Regions from separate parts of the Streptomyces spinoverrucosus genome, predicted to be linked through region 1. Evidence: riboswitches for the same ligand, from Rfam matches in the RefSeq annotation. Region 1 holds a riboswitch; each other region holds the start of a gene.
What was found. A riboswitch is a leader RNA that binds a small molecule or an ion and turns the genes downstream of it on or off. The one in region 1 is predicted to bind cyclic di-AMP.
Positions count from the first base shown of each region.

Region 1 (4,218 bases):
CGCGCGTTCTTCCGCACGTACTACGCGCCCAACAACGCGGTGCTCTCGGTCGTCGGTGACATCGACCCGGTGCAGACGCTGGCCTGGATCGAGAAGTACTTCGGCTCCATCGCCTCGCACGACGGCAAGCCCGCCCCGCGCGACGGCTCGCTGCCCGAGATCATCGGCGGGCAGCTGCGCGAGATCGTCGAGGAGGAGGTCCCGGCGCGCGCCCTGATGGCCGCCTACCGGCTCCCGCACGACGGCACGCGCACGTGCGACGCGGCCGACCTCGCGCTGACCATCCTCGGCGGCGGCGAGTCGTCCCGCCTGTACAACCGGCTGGTACGACGGGACCGTACGGCGGTCGCGGCCGGGTTCGGCCTGCTGCGGCTGGCCGGAGCGCCTTCCCTGGGGTGGCTGGACGTGAAGACGTCCGGGGACGTCGAGGTGCCGGTCATCGAGGCCGCCATCGACGAGGAGCTCGCCCGGTTCGCCGAGGAGGGCCCGACGGCCGAGGAAATGGAGCGCGCCCAGGCCCAGTTGGAGCGTGAATGGCTGGACCGGCTCGGCACGGTCGCCGGCCGCGCCGACGAACTGTGCCGGTACGCCGTGCTGTTCGGCGACCCGAAGCTCGCCCTCACGGCCGTCCAGCGCGTGCTCGAAGTGACGGCCGAGGAGGTTCAGGAGGTCGCCAAGGCCCGCCTGCGGCCCGACAACCGCGCGGTGCTGGTCTACGAGCCCACCGCCCCCGAAGCCACCGACGACAGCGACGGCGCCGAAGCCGCCGCCACCGACGACACCGAGGAGGCTGCCCAGTGACCGAGCTCGCCACGATGGACTTCCACCCCCAGCCGCAGGCGGGCGAGGCCCGCCCCTGGGCCTTCCCGGCCCCCACGCGCGGGACGCTCGACAACGGCCTGACGGTCCTGCGCTGCCACCGCCCCGGCCAGCAGGTCGTCGCCGTCGAGGTGCTCCTCGGCGCGCCCCTGGACGCCGAGCCGGCCGGCCTCGACGGCGTCGCCACGATCATGGCCCGGGCCTTCTCCGAGGGCACCGACAAGCACTCCGCCGAGGAGTTCGCCGCCGAGCTGGAGCGCTGCGGCGCCACCCTCGACTCGCACGCCGACCACCCTGGCGTCCGGCTGAGCCTGGAGGTCCCGGCCTCCCGCCTGTCCAAGGCCCTGGGGTTGCTCGCCGACGCCCTCAGGGCGCCCGCGTTCGCCGACAGCGAGGTCGAGCGGCTGGTCCGCAACCGCCTGGACGAGATCCCGCACGAGCTGGCCAACCCCGCCCGGCGGGCCGCCAAGGAGCTCTCCAAGGAGCTGTTCCCGGCGACCTCGCGCATGTCGCGTCCGCGCCAGGGCACGGAGGAGACGGTCCAGAAGATCGACTCCGCCGCCGTGCGCGCCTTCTACGAGCGGCACGTCCGCCCCGCCACCGCCACCGCCGTGGTCGTCGGCGACCTCACCGGCGTGGACCTCGACGCGCTGCTCGGCGACACCCTGGGCGCCTGGGCGGGCTCCCAGGCGCAGCCGCGGCCCGTGCCGCCGGTGACCGCCGACGACACCGGCCGCGTGGTCATCGTGGACCGCCCCGGCGCCGTCCAGACCCAGCTGCTGATCGGCCGCGTCGGCCCCGACCGGCACGACCGCGTGTGGCCGGCCCAGGTGCTCGGCACGTACTGCCTGGGCGGCACCCTCACCTCCCGTCTGGACCGCGTCCTGCGCGAGGAGAAGGGCTACACCTACGGGGTGCGCTCGTTCGGCCAGGTGCTGCGCTCCACCTCCGACGGCACCGGCGCCTCGCTGCTCGCCATCAGCGGTTCCGTCGACACGCCGAACACCGGCCCCGCGCTGGAGGACCTGTGGACGGTGCTGCGCAGGCTCGCCGCCGAGGGCCTCACGGACGCCGAGCGGGACGTCGCCGTGCAGAACCTCGTCGGTGTGGCGCCGCTGAAGTACGAGACCGCGGCGGCCGTGGCGGGCACCCTGGCCGACCAGGTCGAGCAGCACCTGCCCGACGACTACCAGGCGACGCTGTATCAGCAGCTCGCCGCGACCGGGACGGTGGAGGCCACCGCGGCCGTCGTCAACGCCTTCCCGGTGGACCGTCTGGTGACGGTGCTCGTCGGTGACGCGGCGCAGATCAAGGCGCCCGTCGAGGCGCTCGGCATCGGCGAGGTCACCGTCGTGACGGCCGAGTAGAGGCCGCCGAACGGCACGCGCGCGTAGGGGCCCTGGTGACGGATCCGTCACCAGGGCCCCTTTATGTCCGAATTGGGGGAGAGGTTGCCTGTCTGACCTGTGGGATGCGCTACAAACCCCCTGATGCGTTTGGGGATTGAAAGACGTCCCGCTTAGCGTCTTCCGGGCTGTCCGTCAGGCAGTGCGCCGCGCCCGCGGCACCGGACAGCCATCGCCGAGTCCCCGTACGGCGCGAGCCAGGGGAGCCGGGGACCCAATCGTGCAGTCCCTGGGGTGAATCGGACGCCCGCGCGCAGCGAGGGCGTCCGTAGGAGACCTTCCTGCTCCGAACCCGTCAGCTAACCCGGTAGGCGAGAGGGAAGGAAAGGACCAGCCACTACATGGCGTTCACGCGCGCCACCGGGAAGCATCGTCGTCCCAGCCGGATGAAGCGCACCGCCGCCCACGCGACGGGCGTCGCGGCGCTCACCACGACCGGCGTCATCGGCACCCTGGCCGTTCCCGCGCTCGCCGCCGAGCCCGCGGCCGAGCAGACCGGCCTGCTCCCGGTGATCACCATCGGCGACTCGGTCGCCGAGCAGATAGACGCCCAGGCCGCCGCTCAGGAGCAGGCCGCGGCGGAGGCCGCCGCCGAGAAGAAGGCCGAGGCGGCCGCCAAGAAGCGCGCGGAGGAACGGGCCAAGGAGGCGCGCGAGGCCAAGGAGCGCGCCGCCCGCGAGGCCGAGCGCAAGCGTCTCAACACCTATGTGGTGCCGATCAGCGGCTCCTACGTCTCCACCGGCTACCAGGCCGGCGGCTCCCTGTGGTCCTCCGGCAGCCACACCGGTGTCGACTTCCACGCCGCGAGCGGTACGCCCGTGCACGCGGTCGGCTCCGGCACCGTGGTCGAGGCCGGCTGGGGTGGGGCGTACGGCAATCAAGTCGTGATCAAGATGAACGATGGTACGTACACCCAGTACGGTCACCTGTCGTCCGTCGCGGTCTCGGTGGGCCAGACGGTCACCCCGGGGCAGCAGATCGCCCTGTCCGGCGCCACCGGCAACGTCACCGGAGCGCATCTGCACTTCGAGGCCCGGACAACCGCGGAGTACGGCACGGACATCGATCCGGTCGCCTACCTCCGCTCGCACGGCGTCTCCGTCTGACAGCGGATCAGCCCGCGGCCCCGGCTCACGAGCCGGGGCTTTCGGCGTTTCGTACGCCTGTATGTCCAAAAAATATCCATGGATTCCGGCCCGCCATCGGAAATTCCGGCTCATTGCAATAGAGTCACGGAACACACGTCAATCGTCGACGTTTCACGGGGATTAAGGCGGAGGTCGGTCATGCGTATTCCGGCGCACTCGGTGTGCACGGCGATCCGGGACGACATCGTCGCGGGTGTCTACGAGCGTGGCGGCCGGCTCACCGAGGAACTCCTCGCGCGCCGCTACGGCGTCTCGCGCGTCCCCGTCCGGGAGGCCCTGCGCACGCTGGAGGCCGAGGGCTTCGTGGTGACCCGGCGGCACGCGGGCGCGTGCGTGGCGGAACCGACCGAGCAGGAGGCCGCCGACCTGCTGGAGATGCGCATGCTGCTGGAACCGCTCGGCGCCTCCCGGGCCGCCCAGCGGCGCACCGAGGCCCATCTGAAGGTGCTGCGCGGCCTGGTCCGGCTGGGCCAGGAGCGGGCCAGGCGGGGCAACAGCGAGGACCTGCGCTCCTTGGGCGGCTGGTTCCACGAGACGCTCGCCCAGGCCTCCGGCAGCCCCGCGCTGATCGCCATGCTGACCCAGCTGCGGCACAAGATCGCCTGGATGTACGCGGTGGAGGCGCCGGTCAGCCCCATGGAGTCGTGGACGGAGCACGGCGCGATCGTGGACGCGGTGGCGCGCGGCGACAGTGAGCGCGCCCGGGCGATCACGGCGCTGCACACCGAGCGTGCGACCGGCGCGCACCGGCTCCGTTTTTCCGGCAACGGGGACCGCGCGGACCGTGTGAGGACTTCGCAACATCCCGTAAACATGTCGGGCCTGCGGCATTAACACGGGCACCG
Region 1 is NZ_JADPZX010000001.1:2,014,958-2,019,175, reverse strand. It holds gene I2W78_RS09080 (M16 family metallopeptidase) at 1-801, shown strand, start outside; gene I2W78_RS09075 (M16 family metallopeptidase) at 798-2,186, shown strand; cyclic di-AMP (ydaO/yuaA leader) riboswitch at 2,389-2,554, shown strand; gene I2W78_RS09070 (M23 family metallopeptidase) at 2,567-3,331, shown strand; gene I2W78_RS09065 (GntR family transcriptional regulator) at 3,512-4,207, shown strand.

Region 2 (4,218 bases), 1.5 Mb from region 1:
CATCGCCGACGGGACGCCGACCACGAAGCCGACCTCGGCCTCGATGTCCAGGCGGACGGACTGGCCGAAGACCGGGGTGGCGTCGGCCGGGGCCTTGCGCTGGCCGGAGGGGCGGACGACGTCCGTGCCGGAGACGACGACCGTGCCGGAGCGGCCGTGGTAACCGATCGGCAGATGCTTCCAGTTGGGGGTGAGGGAGTCGGCCGCGTCGGGGCGGAAGATCTGCCCGACGTTCCGGGCGTGGTTCTCGGACGCGTAGAAGTCGACGTAGTCCGCGACCTCGAAGGGGAGGTGCAGGGTCACCGAGGAGAGCGGGTGCAACAGGGGCGCGAGGGTCTCGCGGTGGGAGGGCACGGTGACCCAGGCGGTCAGGGCGCGCCGGACGTCCGACCAGGCGGTGCGGCCCGCCGCGAGCAGCGGGTTCAGGGTCGGGCGGGCCAGCAGGTCGGCGTACGGGGAGCCGAGCGCCAGTGCGGCCGCGCCGGCGTCGAGGACGTGGTCACCGAGGCGGACACCGACCGTCCGCTCGGTGGAGCCGACGGGTGAGAACACACCGTACGGAAGGTTGTGCGGACCGAAGGGGTCATCCTCGGGGACATCGAAGGGGGGCATGGGGTGCTGCCTCACTTTCGTACGCGCGGTCCATGCGGTCGCGGATCACGTTACGGCGGTGGCCCCTGTTCGTCTCGCTGCCCCGTCACAACGACCGCCTCCGATCCGTCAGTGCAGTGAAAGCAAGCATCGCATCGGCCACTGACAACAGGAGGCGGCACCATGCAGGCACGGATGACGAACCCGGCGTACGTTCTCCCGAACGCGATGAAGGGCATCGGCGCCCTTTCGCAAGCCATCGGGGAGGGCGGCCTGTCCCAGGAGCTCGCGGAGCTCGTGGGGCTGCGGGCCAGCCAGATCAACGGGTGCGGCGCGTGTGTGTACGGGCACGTGCACAATCTGCGCAAGGCGGGCGTGAGCGAGGAGCGCATCGACTCGGTCGCCGCCTGGCGGCACGCGCCCTACTACAGCGACGCCGAGCGCGCCGCGCTGACGCTCGCGGAGCGGATGACACGGCTCGCCGACCGCTCGGACGAGTCGGTTCCGGACGCGTTGTGGGACGAGGTCGCCGACCACTTCGACGAGAAGGAACTGTCGGCGCTCATCCTGACCATCTCGCTGACGAACATGTTCAACCGGATCAACACCACGATCGGGGAGCCGGCGGGCACCACGTGGGGGTGAAAAGCAGACAGGTAGAAGATAGTTGGGGATGAACGGTGTGGGTGCGGTGTCCGTATTCTCTGATCATGGCCGCACCCACCGCATATGCCGCGCGCATCGAATACGCCCTCATCGCCACTGACCTGGACGGAACCCTGCTCCGTGGCGACGACACGGTCTCCGACCGTTCGCTCGCCGCGCTCGCGCGGGTCTCGGCGGCCGGTGCCCGGCATCTGGTGGTGACCGGACGGCCGGCACCGAGAGTGCGGCCGCTGCTGGAGTTCCTGGGCGGCGGGGGGCTCGCGGTGTGCGGGCAGGGCGCGCAGTTGTACGACGCCGGCGCGGACCGTCTGCTGTGGTCCGTCACGTTGGACCGGGAACTCGCCGAGACCGCCCTCGGCAAGATCGAGGCCGAGGTCGGCCAGGTGTACGCGGCCGTCGACCAGGACGGCGTCGACGGGCTCACGCTCATCGAGCCCGGCTATCTGATGCCGCACCCCACGCTGCCCGCGGTGCGGGTCGAACATCGCGACGACCTGTGGTGCGCGCCGATCAGCAAGGTGCTGCTGCGCCATCCGACCCTGTCCGACGACGAGTTGGCGGCGGTGGCCCGCACCGCGGTCGGCTCGCTCGCGACCGTCACCATGTCGGGGCCGGGGACGGTCGAGCTCCAGCCGTGCGGTATCACCAAGGCGACCGGGCTGGCGCTGGCGGCCCGGCATCTGGGCCTTGGCCCGCAACAGACCATCGCCTTCGGGGACATGCCCAACGACATCCCCATGTTCGACTGGGCGGCCCACGGCGTCGCCATGGCCAACGCCCACCCCGAACTCAAGGCGGTGGCCGACGAGATCACCCTGTCGAACGAGGACGACGGCATCGCCGTCGTCCTCGAACGACTCCTCGCCCGGGCTCAGTACGCGCCCAGGCTCCCGGCTCAGTACGGGCCGAAGACGTTGTCGATGGAGCCGTAGCGGTCGGCCGCGTAGTTGCAGGCGGCGGTGATGTTGGCGACCGGGTCGTACGGGTCGTACGCCGTGCCGGGCACGTGGTAGGCCGCGAAGGTCGGGTCGATGACCTGGAGCAGGCCCTTCGACGGGGTGCCCTTGGCGGCGTTGGAGTCCCAGTTGTTGATGGCGGCCGGGTTGCCGGACGACTCACGCATGATGTTGCGGTGGATGCCCGCGTACGAGCCCGGAATGCCGTGCTGCGCCATGACGGCGAGCGACTCGCGGATCCAGCCGTCGAGGTTGTCCGGGTACGTCGTGGCGGTGCTCACGGCGGTGGCGGCCGTGGGGGTGGCGGCGGAGGCGCTGGTGGCCCCGATCAGCGGGAGGGCGAGCACGGCCGCGCCGGTACCGACGACGGCGAGCTTGCGGGCGATACGTGCAGAGCGGGAGCGGGCGTTCTGACCGTTTGCAGACATGGGGGTTGTCCTCTCCGACGCCTGCGAGGTGAGCTGTCGGGTTCGGGCGGGGAGGTGCCCGGTCGCGCCCTTGCGGTTGCGACTTCACCCCAAGCCGTTCCGGTGCGTCGGGAATACGACGTCCGGCCCGGCGGCTTACCTGGGTTCCCCCGCTCCTGCCGTGCGGTGAATGAGTCCGTCATGGGTGGTGCGGGCGGCGGCAGGATTCGGCGTTCCGCCCGACTGGCCAGGAACGTATGCGGGAGCACATGTCCGAAACAAGTAGCGGATTCGCTTATTGCGGGATTTGATCTTCGAATGGGGGTTTTGCAGTGCTTGATCCTTTGCAGTTCGCAAGCGTCAACTCGGCGGTCCGTAAAGGCGGATCGAGGGATGCGTGTGGGGGATCTGTGAAGGTGCTGGCGTGAGCCAACTCACGCCCGTTCAGAAGCGCGGCAAATCGGGCAATGAGCCCAAGTCCCTCTCAACCGGCGGTCCGTGGAATTCGCTGCTCCCAGGTGCGATGGAAGACCACCTCTTCACCGGAGGTGCAAATCACCTCATTCGAGGACAGAAAGTCCTCCGCGGTGCAGGCAATCTCCGACCGCGTCCGGATCGTCGTGTCCCAGGCGAGCTCCGGGCGGTGCAGCCGGATCGACCAGTCCGAGCGGGTGCGGGCGGACAACGGATCGTCGTCGCGGATGGTGTACGTCTCCAGCGCGTCCTCGGTGAACTCCAGCCCGTCGGGATACATCCGCGTGCCGCCGTAGCGCGGGTCGACCTCCAACCGCCACTCGCCCTTGGCCACGTCCCGCACGACCAGCCGCTCGGGGCGCGGTTCGTCGAGGGTGGCCGGATAGGCGACGCCGAGCGGCTCGGACTGCTCCGGCTCCTCGAAGGTGTGGGGCGAGACCACCGCACGCGCGCGTACCGGGAGTTCGAGCGCGCTGCCGGACGGGTCCAGGGTGAAGCCGGCGGCCGTGTCCGGCTGGGGCCAGATCCAGGGCCAGTACGCGGAGGAGACGGCGAGGCGGATGCGGTGGCCGGGCGGGAAGGCGTACCCGACGCCGTTGAGCTCGAAGGTGACGTCCTCGGTGGCCCCCGGGATCCACGGCACGGTCCGGTCGCGCCCCTCGCGCGCGGAGAGGTTCATCACACCCCGCGTCACCAGGGTCGAGGATCCATCCGGCGCCACATCGCACACACGCGCGATCACCTGCCCGCGCGGCACCTCCGACGTCAGCCGCAGCCGCACCCGCGGCCGCCCCAGCACCCACGTCTCCTCCGGCACGGCGAAGTCGAAGCACGCCCCGCGCGCGTCCTCCTCCCGCTGGTCCGGCGGCAGGTCGGCCTCGTTGCCGAACGGGAAGAAACGCCCCGCGTCGAGGCCGGTGTGCTGCGGGGACCGGACGAGGACGGGCTCACCCCGGAGGGCGTGCGTGACCGTCGTCACGTTGGGCGAGGGCCATGCGGGCTCGCCGACCCAGCGGCCGGGCAGCGTGTCGTACACCGTCGCCGGGGGATGCGCCTCCATGACGTAGGAACGCAGCAGTGGCTCGGACATCGCCCCCGTGTCCTTGCCCTTCAGCCAGTGGTCC
Region 2 is NZ_JADPZX010000001.1:3,536,665-3,540,882, reverse strand. It holds gene fahA (fumarylacetoacetase) at 1-612, opposite strand, end outside; gene I2W78_RS15895 (carboxymuconolactone decarboxylase family protein) at 775-1,236, shown strand; gene I2W78_RS15890 (HAD family hydrolase) at 1,302-2,189, shown strand; gene I2W78_RS15885 (transglycosylase SLT domain-containing protein) at 2,153-2,641, opposite strand; cyclic di-AMP (ydaO/yuaA leader) riboswitch at 2,647-2,827, opposite strand; gene I2W78_RS15880 (CocE/NonD family hydrolase) at 3,105-4,218, opposite strand, start outside.
Region 2: another riboswitch for cyclic di-AMP. It lies ahead of I2W78_RS15885 (transglycosylase SLT domain-containing protein); the one in region 1 lies ahead of I2W78_RS09070 (M23 family metallopeptidase).

Region 3 (4,218 bases), 3.1 Mb from region 1:
AGCGAGCAGACGACGAGCGCGAGCAGTGCGGCGCGGCCGGTCAGCCGGGAGCGGCGGGCCTGGCGGCGGGTCTGGGAGCGGTAGACGCGGGCCGCCGTCTGTTCGCCGAGCAGCCGGATCCTGGTCGCGGTGGAGAAACGGTCCCGGTCCTTCACGGCCATCTGGTTTCCGCCTCCCGTCCACGCGCGTACGTCCCCGCACACGGTACGGGACCGAGTACGGGGACGTACGTACGACGCTTCCTACGAGGCGGTGATCACTCAGCCCTTGAAGCGGGGAAAGGCCGAGCGGCCCGCGTACACCGCGGCGTCGTCGAGGATCTCCTCGATGCGCAGCAGCTGGTTGTACTTGGCGACACGCTCGGAGCGGGCCGGGGCGCCGGTCTTGATCTGGCCGCAGTTGGTGGCGACGGCGAGGTCGGCGATGGTGACGTCCTCGGTCTCGCCGGAGCGGTGGGACATCATGCACTTGAAACCGTTGCGCTGGGCCAGCTCGACGGCGTCCAGGGTCTCGGTCAGCGAGCCGATCTGGTTGACCTTGACCAGCAGCGCGTTGCCGGCGCCCTCCTCGATGCCGCGGGCCAGGCGCTCCGGGTTGGTGACGAACAGGTCGTCACCGACGAGCTGGACCTTGTCACCGAGCTTGGCGGTGATGGTCTTCCAGCCCTCCCAGTCGTCCTCGAACAGCGGGTCCTCGATGGAGACCAGCGGGTACGCGTCGACCAGCTCGGCGTAGTACTCGGTCATCTCGGCGGCCGAGCGCTCCTTGCCCTCGAAGACGTACACGCCGTCCTTGTAGAACTCGGACGCGGCGACGTCGAGGGCGAGGGCGATCTGCTCGCCGGGGGTGTAGCCGGCCTCCTTGATCGCCTCCAGGATGAGGTCGAGGGCGTCGCGGTTGGAGCCGAGGTTCGGGGCGAAGCCGCCCTCGTCGCCGAGGCCGGTGGCCAGGCCCTTGTTCTTCAGGACCTTCTTCAGGGTGTGGTAGACCTCGGCGCCCCAGCGCAGGGCCTCGGAGAAGGACTCCGCGCCGATCGGGGCGATCATGAACTCCTGGATGTCCACGTTGGAGTCGGCGTGCGAGCCGCCGTTCAGGATGTTCATCATCGGCACCGGCAGCAGGTGCGCGTTGGGGCCGCCCAGGTAGCGGAACAGCGGCAGGTCGCTGGCCTCGGAGGCGGCGTGCGCGACGGCCAGCGAGACGCCGAGGATGGCGTTGGCGCCGAGGGAGCCCTTGTTGTCGGTGGCGTCCAGGTCGAACATGGCCTGGTCGATCAGGCGCTGCTCGGTGGCGTCGTAACCGACCAGCTCCGGGCCGATCTGCTCGATGACGGCCAGGACGGCCTTCTCGACGCCCTTGCCGAGGTAGCGGTTGGGGTCGCCGTCGCGGAGCTCGATGGCCTCGAAGGCGCCGGTGGAGGCGCCGGACGGGACGGCGGCACGACCCGTGCTGCCGTCGTCGAGGCCGACCTCGACCTCGACCGTGGGGTTGCCTCGGGAGTCCAGGATTTCCCGGGCTACGACGACGTCGATGGACGGCACGAGCATCTCCTTCGTGGATGTGACGCGGTTCAGCAGGACCGCAGCGGCTCTGCGAGACGAGCCTAACCGGCTCCGTGCGATCGGCCAGCCGGTCGCCCATCTCGTGGACGGAACCGAGAGTAAATTGTTTCCGAACGGAACAAAGACGTCGATGCACAACGGTGACATAAAAAGCCCCGCCCCGGTGCGTACGGGGGAACACGCACCGGGGCGGGGAGCCCGTGGGGACGGGGGGACCCTCACGGGGGTCTGTCCCTCGGACCGTATCTGGACCCGTATTACTTCAGGTGCAGCTGCTGGCCCGGGTAGATGAGGTCGGCGTCCTCGACGATGTCCTTGTTCAGCTGGAACAGCTTCTCCCATCCGCCCTTGACGTCGTGCTCGGCGGCGATGGTGCTGAGGGTGTCGCCCTCGACGACCTTGTACTCGCCGTCACCCTTCTCGACCTTCTCGCCGGTCGGGGTGGTGACCGTCTCCTTCGCGGCGGGGCGCTCCTGTGAACGGGAGGCCGACTGCTGCTCGGTGGCCCGGGAGGCGGTGTCCTCGGACGAGGTGTCGGTGGAGCCGCCGCCGGCGTAGGCGGCGTTCGACAGGCCCTTGCCGCAGACCGGCCAGGCGCCCTTGCCCTGACCCGCGAGCACCTTCTCGGCGATCTGGATCTGCTGCTCCTTGGAGGCCTGGTCGGCCGTGGCGGCGAACTGCGTGCCGCCGTACGCGGCCCAGGTCGAGGCGGAGAACTGCAGACCGCCGTAGTAACCGTTGCCGGTGTTGATGGACCAGTTGCCGCCGGACTCGCACTGGGCGACGGCGTCCCACTCGGAGGCGGTGGCTGCGGAGGCGCCGCCGGCCGCCATCAGCGGGGCGGCGACGGCGGCGGCGCCGGTGACGCCGACGGCGGCGATGGCGCGAACGGCCTTGGACGGACGACGGTGCTTGCCCTTGCTGGAAAACAGCATGGTTGGATCCCCTCACCGACGCCTGCGAGGTGAGCTGTCGGGTTCGGGCCGGATGAGTTGCCCGGCCACACCTCCGTAGAAGGCATGGCTTCACCCCAAGCCGGTGCCGGCGCTGAGTCGCCTCAACTGCCGGGCCCGGCACTTACCTTGGGTCCCCCGCTCCTGCCTACGGCGCTTGACGCGACGACTGTTCCCGGGCAGCCGCTGGCAGGATTCGGCGTTGCGGCAACCGGGGCTCGCGTTGGCGAGCGGTCATGACCGTAGACACGCGATCGGCGGAATTTCAAAGACGATCAGGGCTTCTGAGACTCATCCCACACTTTCGCCAAAACGGACATTCAGCGCGAAATGTGACGTGAACTCCCGCTGTTCGTGGGCGATTTCCCGCGACCGCTAGTCGCCCGACTCGACGCCGACATCGAGCGTCTGACCGGGGAGGATGCGGTCGGGGTCGGTGCCGAGGGCGTCCTTGTTCTCGGCGTAGAGCGCGGACCATCCGCCTTGCACACCAAGGGAGTCGGCGATCCCCCAGAGGCTGTCGCCCTCCCGGACCGTGTACGAACCGTCGACGGCCGCACGGGTGGTGGCCCCACCGCGCGAGGCGTGCCGCCCTGAGGATTCGACGGTACGACCGTCGGCCGCACCCTCGTCCGCACTGTGCCCGCGGTGCTTGCCGGAGCCGAGGAGAGCCCCCGTGTCGGTGAGGCTGGAGGTGTTCGGCGAGGTCGACGACACGCCAGGAAGCAGGGAAGTTGAGGGGGATTCGCCCGATTCGGGGGATTCGCTGGAGCCGGGGGACGTGGCGGATCCGCTGGGCCCGGAGGAGGGGTCGGACGGAGAGGTGGTGGGGGTGGCGGGGGTGGCGGAGCCGGAGGGTGAGGTGGATTCGCCCGATTCTGTGGGTTTGGTGGAATCTGTGGGTGCATCGGATCTGCTGGGCCCATTGGAACTGTTGGCCCCATTGGAGCTGTTGGAGTCGTCGGTCCCGTTTGAGTCGTCGGAGCTGCCGGTGTCGCCGCCGTAGGAGCTGCCGGATGAGTTGGACAATCCAAGCGAGTTGGACAGACTTCCTGAATCGCTGGATCTCGTATCCAACGGCGTACTCGACGCATCACCGGCCACGCCGGTGTCGACGCGGGCCGCCGAGGAGTCCGTGTCGAGCCCGACGAGCGGACCGCAGGTCGCCCACGCGCCGACGCCCTGGTTCGCGAGGACCTTCTCGGCGACGGCGATCTGCTGCGAACGGCTGGCCCGGTCCGCGCTCGCCGCATAGGTGAGGCCACCGTACTTCTCCCAGTCCTCCTGGGAGAGTTGCAGCCCGCCGAAGTACCCGTTGCCCGTGTCCGCGCTCCAGGAGCCACCGGTCTCGCACTCCGCGACCCGGTCCCAGGTCGTCCCGCTGGCCGCACTCGCGCCGGTGGCGCCGAGGAGGGGGATGGCGATGGCGGAGCCGGTCACACCGGCCGCGACGACGAGAGCGGGTGCCTGGCGGGGGCGACGGTGACGACCGTTCCCGGAGAGCATGCGGCGGCCTTTCGCGAGACAGCAGGGACCTGCGCGGCGGGTGATGCGGGGGGCCGCGCTGATGGGTGAACGTATCGGCAGTCGATCACTTGTCACAAGTTAATGCCGCGCAGATCACGTGAAGATCACAGAGTTGAGTGCGTGTCATGTTTACGCTGGTCCCCGGGGTTTGTGCCGCGCCTTTGTGTTGCCCGGGT
Region 3 is NZ_JADPZX010000001.1:5,157,832-5,162,049, reverse strand. It holds gene I2W78_RS23475 (FtsB family cell division protein) at 1-161, opposite strand, end outside; gene eno (phosphopyruvate hydratase) at 261-1,541, opposite strand; gene I2W78_RS23465 (transglycosylase family protein) at 1,820-2,497, opposite strand; cyclic di-AMP (ydaO/yuaA leader) riboswitch at 2,502-2,681, opposite strand; gene I2W78_RS23460 (LysM peptidoglycan-binding domain-containing protein) at 2,891-4,021, opposite strand.
Region 3: another riboswitch for cyclic di-AMP. It lies ahead of I2W78_RS23465 (transglycosylase family protein); the one in region 1 lies ahead of I2W78_RS09070 (M23 family metallopeptidase).

Region 4 (4,218 bases), 1.2 Mb from region 1:
CGGCGACCACCTGGAGGTGATCAAGCTGATTCCGCCGCTGATCATCGGGGAGCGGGAGGTGGACCGGTTCGTGGACGCCTTCACGGCGGTGATGGACGACGCGCACAGCGGGGGCGGGCTGGTGTGGGACTTCGGGAAGACGCTGGTGAAGCAGGCGGTGGCCAACCGCTGACGCTGACGCTGACCGGATCGGCCGGTGCGGTTTGCCTCTGAGGCAAGAAATTTGCCGCTCAGGCAAAGCTCGGGCTGAATGGAGATATGAACTCCTCCGCCTCCGAGCCCGGGGCCGAGCCGGCCGACGGTCTGCCGGCGGTCGCCCCGCAACTCCGTGACCTGCGCCGCCGGGCCTCCCTCACCCTGGAGGCCGCCGCCCGTGCCGCCGGGCTGTCACCCGCTCACCTCTCCCGGCTGGAGACCGGGCAGCGCCAGCCCTCGCTTCCGATGCTGCTGGCACTCGCCCGCATCTACGGTACGACCGTCTCGGAGCTGCTCGGCGAGACGGTCGCCGACCGGGACGCCGTCGTGCGCGCCGCCGACATGGAGCCGACCGGCGCGGGCGGCTGGACGTACTGGCAGGCCGGCGCGCCCGGGCGGGGCATGCAGGCCCTGCGGGTGCACGTGCCGTACGCCTCCCAGGGCGACATCGTGCGGTTGCACCCCGGTGAGGAGTGGCTGTACGTCCTCAAGGGGCGGCTGCGCCTGCGCCTGGGGGACGCCGAGCACCGGCTCGGCCCCGGCGACAGCGCCCACTTCGACTCGCTGACCCCGCATCGCATCGCCGCCCAGGACCGGGGCGGGGCCGACCTTCTCTTCGTCCACACCCTGCTGCAGAGCCCCACGGCCGCGCTGTGCCTCGGCCCCGTCACGGGAGACACACCATGAGTGACATCGAGCAGAAGCTTCCCCGGGGCATCTGGCTCCGGTTGTTGATCTATGTCGTCGCGGGGCACCTCTTCGCCGCATTCCTCTACCTGCTGTTCGAGGTAGGGGCCAAGTAGGGGTCAGGCGAGCAGGCGGTCGCGCAGCCGCTCCCGGGTCTCGGGGGTGACGGCCAGCCCCTGCTCCAGATAGGTGTCGACACCGCCCCAGGTCTCCTCGATGGTCTCGATCGCCGCCGTCAGATACTCGGCACGCGCGTCGAAGAGCGGGCTGAGCAGCTCCATGACCTCCGGGGAGTAGGCGGAGGCGGAGCTGCTGCTGCGGTGCACCTTGTAGCGGCGGTGCTTGGCGTTGGACTCCAGGTAGTCGGCGAGGATCGCCTCGCGCTCCACGCCCAGCGCGAGCAGGGTGACGGCGATCGACAGCCCGGCGCGGTCCTTGCCCGCCGCGCAGTGCATCAGCGCGGGGACGCTGTCCTCGGCGAGCGCGTGCAGCACCTGGGAGTGCTCGGCGGTGCGCTCCTTGATGATCGCGCGGTACGAGGTGATCATCCGGTTGGCGGCCTTGCCGTCGGCCAGAATCCCGCGCAGCTGCTCCAGATCGCCGTCCCGGACCATCTTCCAGAACTCCGCGCCGTCCGCCGGATCCGTCAGCGGCAGGTTGACGTTGCGCACGCCCGGCAGGTCGACGTCCGGGCCCTCCAGCTTCTGGTCCGCGGCATTGCGGAAGTCGAAGATCGTGTGCAGCCCGAGCGAGGCGAGGAACGCGGCGTCCTCCGCGGTGGCATGCGCGAGGTGGCCGCTGCGGAACAGCACCCCCTGCCGCACCCGGCGCCCGTCCACGGTCGGCAGTCCGCCCACATCACGGAAGTTGCGCACTCCGGCCAGTTCCGGCTCGGTCGACGGCACCTGCTGCGTCACGGGGGCTCCCTCCCCTCGGCCCCGTCGGCGCGGCTCGTCGACGGGCACGTCCCCTGACGATACGACACCGATGCCTGGGCCAATGAGTTGTCCACAGGTGGTGACGCGGAGTTGGAGCACATCTGGGCTTTCTGTCCGAATTGAGCCCTTCGTTCCAACTCGCTCTGGAATAAAGGAACCTGGAGCGGGGTCACGTGAGCAGCGTCATATCCGTGACCGAGCGTCGCCCGTCATGTTCACGTAATTCACATGCTTATCAAGGGCGTTTACGGAGAATGGTGACGCCGTAATGCACGGAGTGTGACCGGAATTCAGGTGAACGGATCACGAAAACGGCGTTCCTGTGGAACCTCTTGCTTGTCCCGTTGCGTCTTGGTCGCTTACGTTCCACACCGATCCGGGCGGACGCCGAATCCTGCCGCCGCCCGGTGCCCGCGCAAACTCACCCGTGTTCGGCAGGAGCGGGGGACCCACAGGTAGAACCGCCTGTTCCGGTCTCCGGAACAGGCTTGGGGTAAAGCCGCGCTTCGGCGCCGGCCGGACATCTCCAGTCCGCACCCGACAGCTCACCTCGCAGGCGCCGGAGAGGAATTCGCCATGCCCGCGAAGGGTAAGCACCGCCGTCCGAAGACCCAGCGCTTCACCCGCTCCATCGCCGTCGCCGGAACCGGTGGCGCCGCACTCGCCCTCCCGCTCATGGGGGCCGCCGGCGCCCACGCCGCCACTCCCCAGTCCGCCCCGGAAAAGGCCGTGCAGTCGGCCCCGACCGAGAAGGCGGCCGTCCAGCAGAAGGCCGCCGAAAAGAAGTCCGCCGCCAAGAAGGCGGGTGTGCGGACGTATTCGGTGAAGGTCGGCGACTACCTCTCGAAGATCGCCGACGAGCAGAACGTCAGCGGCGGCTGGCAGCGGCTCTACGAGGACAACCGTGAGGCGGTCGGCCAGGACCCGTCGCTCATCCACCCCGGTCTGAAGCTCACCATCGGCAAGAAGGCCGCGGCGAGCAGCGACAAGCCGTCGTCCGCTTCCGCCCCCTCCGCGGCCAAGTCGTCGGCGTCGACGCAGACGTCGCAGTCCTCGAACGCCTCCGAGTCCGCCAACGCCTCCGAGCCCGCGGCGCAGTCGTCCGAGGCCTCCACCCAGACCGCCGACGCCGGCACCGCCGGCGGCTTCTCCGCCCCCGTGGACGGCGCCGCCGTCGGCACCGCCTACCGCGTCGCGGGCAGCATGTGGTCCAGCGGCTACCACACCGGCGTCGACTTCGCGGCCCCGAGCGGCACCCCGCTCAAGGCCGTCGGCGCGGGCACGGTCGTCTCCGCGGGCTGGGCCGGCGCGTACGGCAACCAGGTCGTCATCAAGCTCGCCGACGGCTACTACGCGCAGTACGCCCACCTGTCCTCCCTCTCGGTCTCCAGCGGCCAGACCGTGAGCGCGGGCCAGCAGATCGGCCTCTCCGGCTCGACCGGCAACTCCACGGGACCGCACCTGCACTTCGAGATCCGCACCACGCCGGACTACGGCTCGGACATCGACCCGGTCGCCTACCTCCGCTCCAAGGGCGTCTCCGTCGGCTGACGACGCGCCGCCCACGCCACCGAAGGCCGGACCCGATCCCCGGGTCCGGCCTTCGGCGTCCCCGCCCGTTGGCAGGCCTTATTCCGCAGTTGACCAATCCTTTGGCCGTGGCCTTTCTCACCGTCCGTCAACCCCTTCCTACGGTCGCGTAGGTCACATTCGAAGGGGAATGATGTTCCGACGTGGCAGACGATTCGAAGAATGACAGCAGATCAGTGATCGGGTCGTACGTGGCGGTGGGGGACAGCTTCACCGAGGGCGTCGGCGACCCCGGCCCCGACGGGGCGTTCGTCGGCTGGGCCGACCGGTTCGCCGTACTGCTCGCGGACCGCCGACCCGAAGGCGACTTCCAATACACCAACCTCGCCGTGCGCGGCAAGCTGCTCGACCAGATCGTGGCGGACCAGGTTCCGCAGGCCATCGAACTCGCTCCGGACCTGGTCTCGTTCTGCGCCGGCGGCAACGACATCATCCGCCCGGGCACCGACCCGGACGACGTGGCCGACCGCTTCGAGCGGTCGGTCGCCGCGCTGACCGCGGCCGCGGGCACCGTGCTGGTGACGACCGGCTTCGACACCCGGCGCGTCCCCCTGCTGAGGCACCTGCGCGGCAAGATCGCCACCTACAACGGGCATGTGCGGGCCATCGCCGACCGGTACGGCTGCCCGGTCCTCGACCTGTGGTCGCTCAAGTCCGTTCAGGACCGCCGCGCCTGGGACGACGACCGGCTGCACCTCTCACCCGAGGGGCACACGCGCGTGGCCCTGCGCGCAGGTCTGGCCCTCGGCCTCGCCGTGCCCGCCGACCCGGAGCAGCCCTGGCCGCCGTTGCCGCCGCGCGGCACCCT
Region 4 is NZ_JADPZX010000001.1:778,933-783,150, reverse strand. It holds gene I2W78_RS03655 (aspartate aminotransferase family protein) at 1-172, shown strand, start outside; gene I2W78_RS03650 (helix-turn-helix domain-containing protein) at 259-882, shown strand; gene I2W78_RS03645 (DUF6126 family protein) at 879-998, shown strand; gene I2W78_RS03640 (tyrosine-protein phosphatase) at 1,002-1,799, opposite strand; cyclic di-AMP (ydaO/yuaA leader) riboswitch at 2,233-2,394, shown strand; gene I2W78_RS03635 (LysM peptidoglycan-binding domain-containing M23 family metallopeptidase) at 2,397-3,371, shown strand; gene I2W78_RS03630 (SGNH/GDSL hydrolase family protein) at 3,587-4,218, shown strand, end outside.
Region 4: another riboswitch for cyclic di-AMP. It lies ahead of I2W78_RS03635 (LysM peptidoglycan-binding domain-containing M23 family metallopeptidase); the one in region 1 lies ahead of I2W78_RS09070 (M23 family metallopeptidase).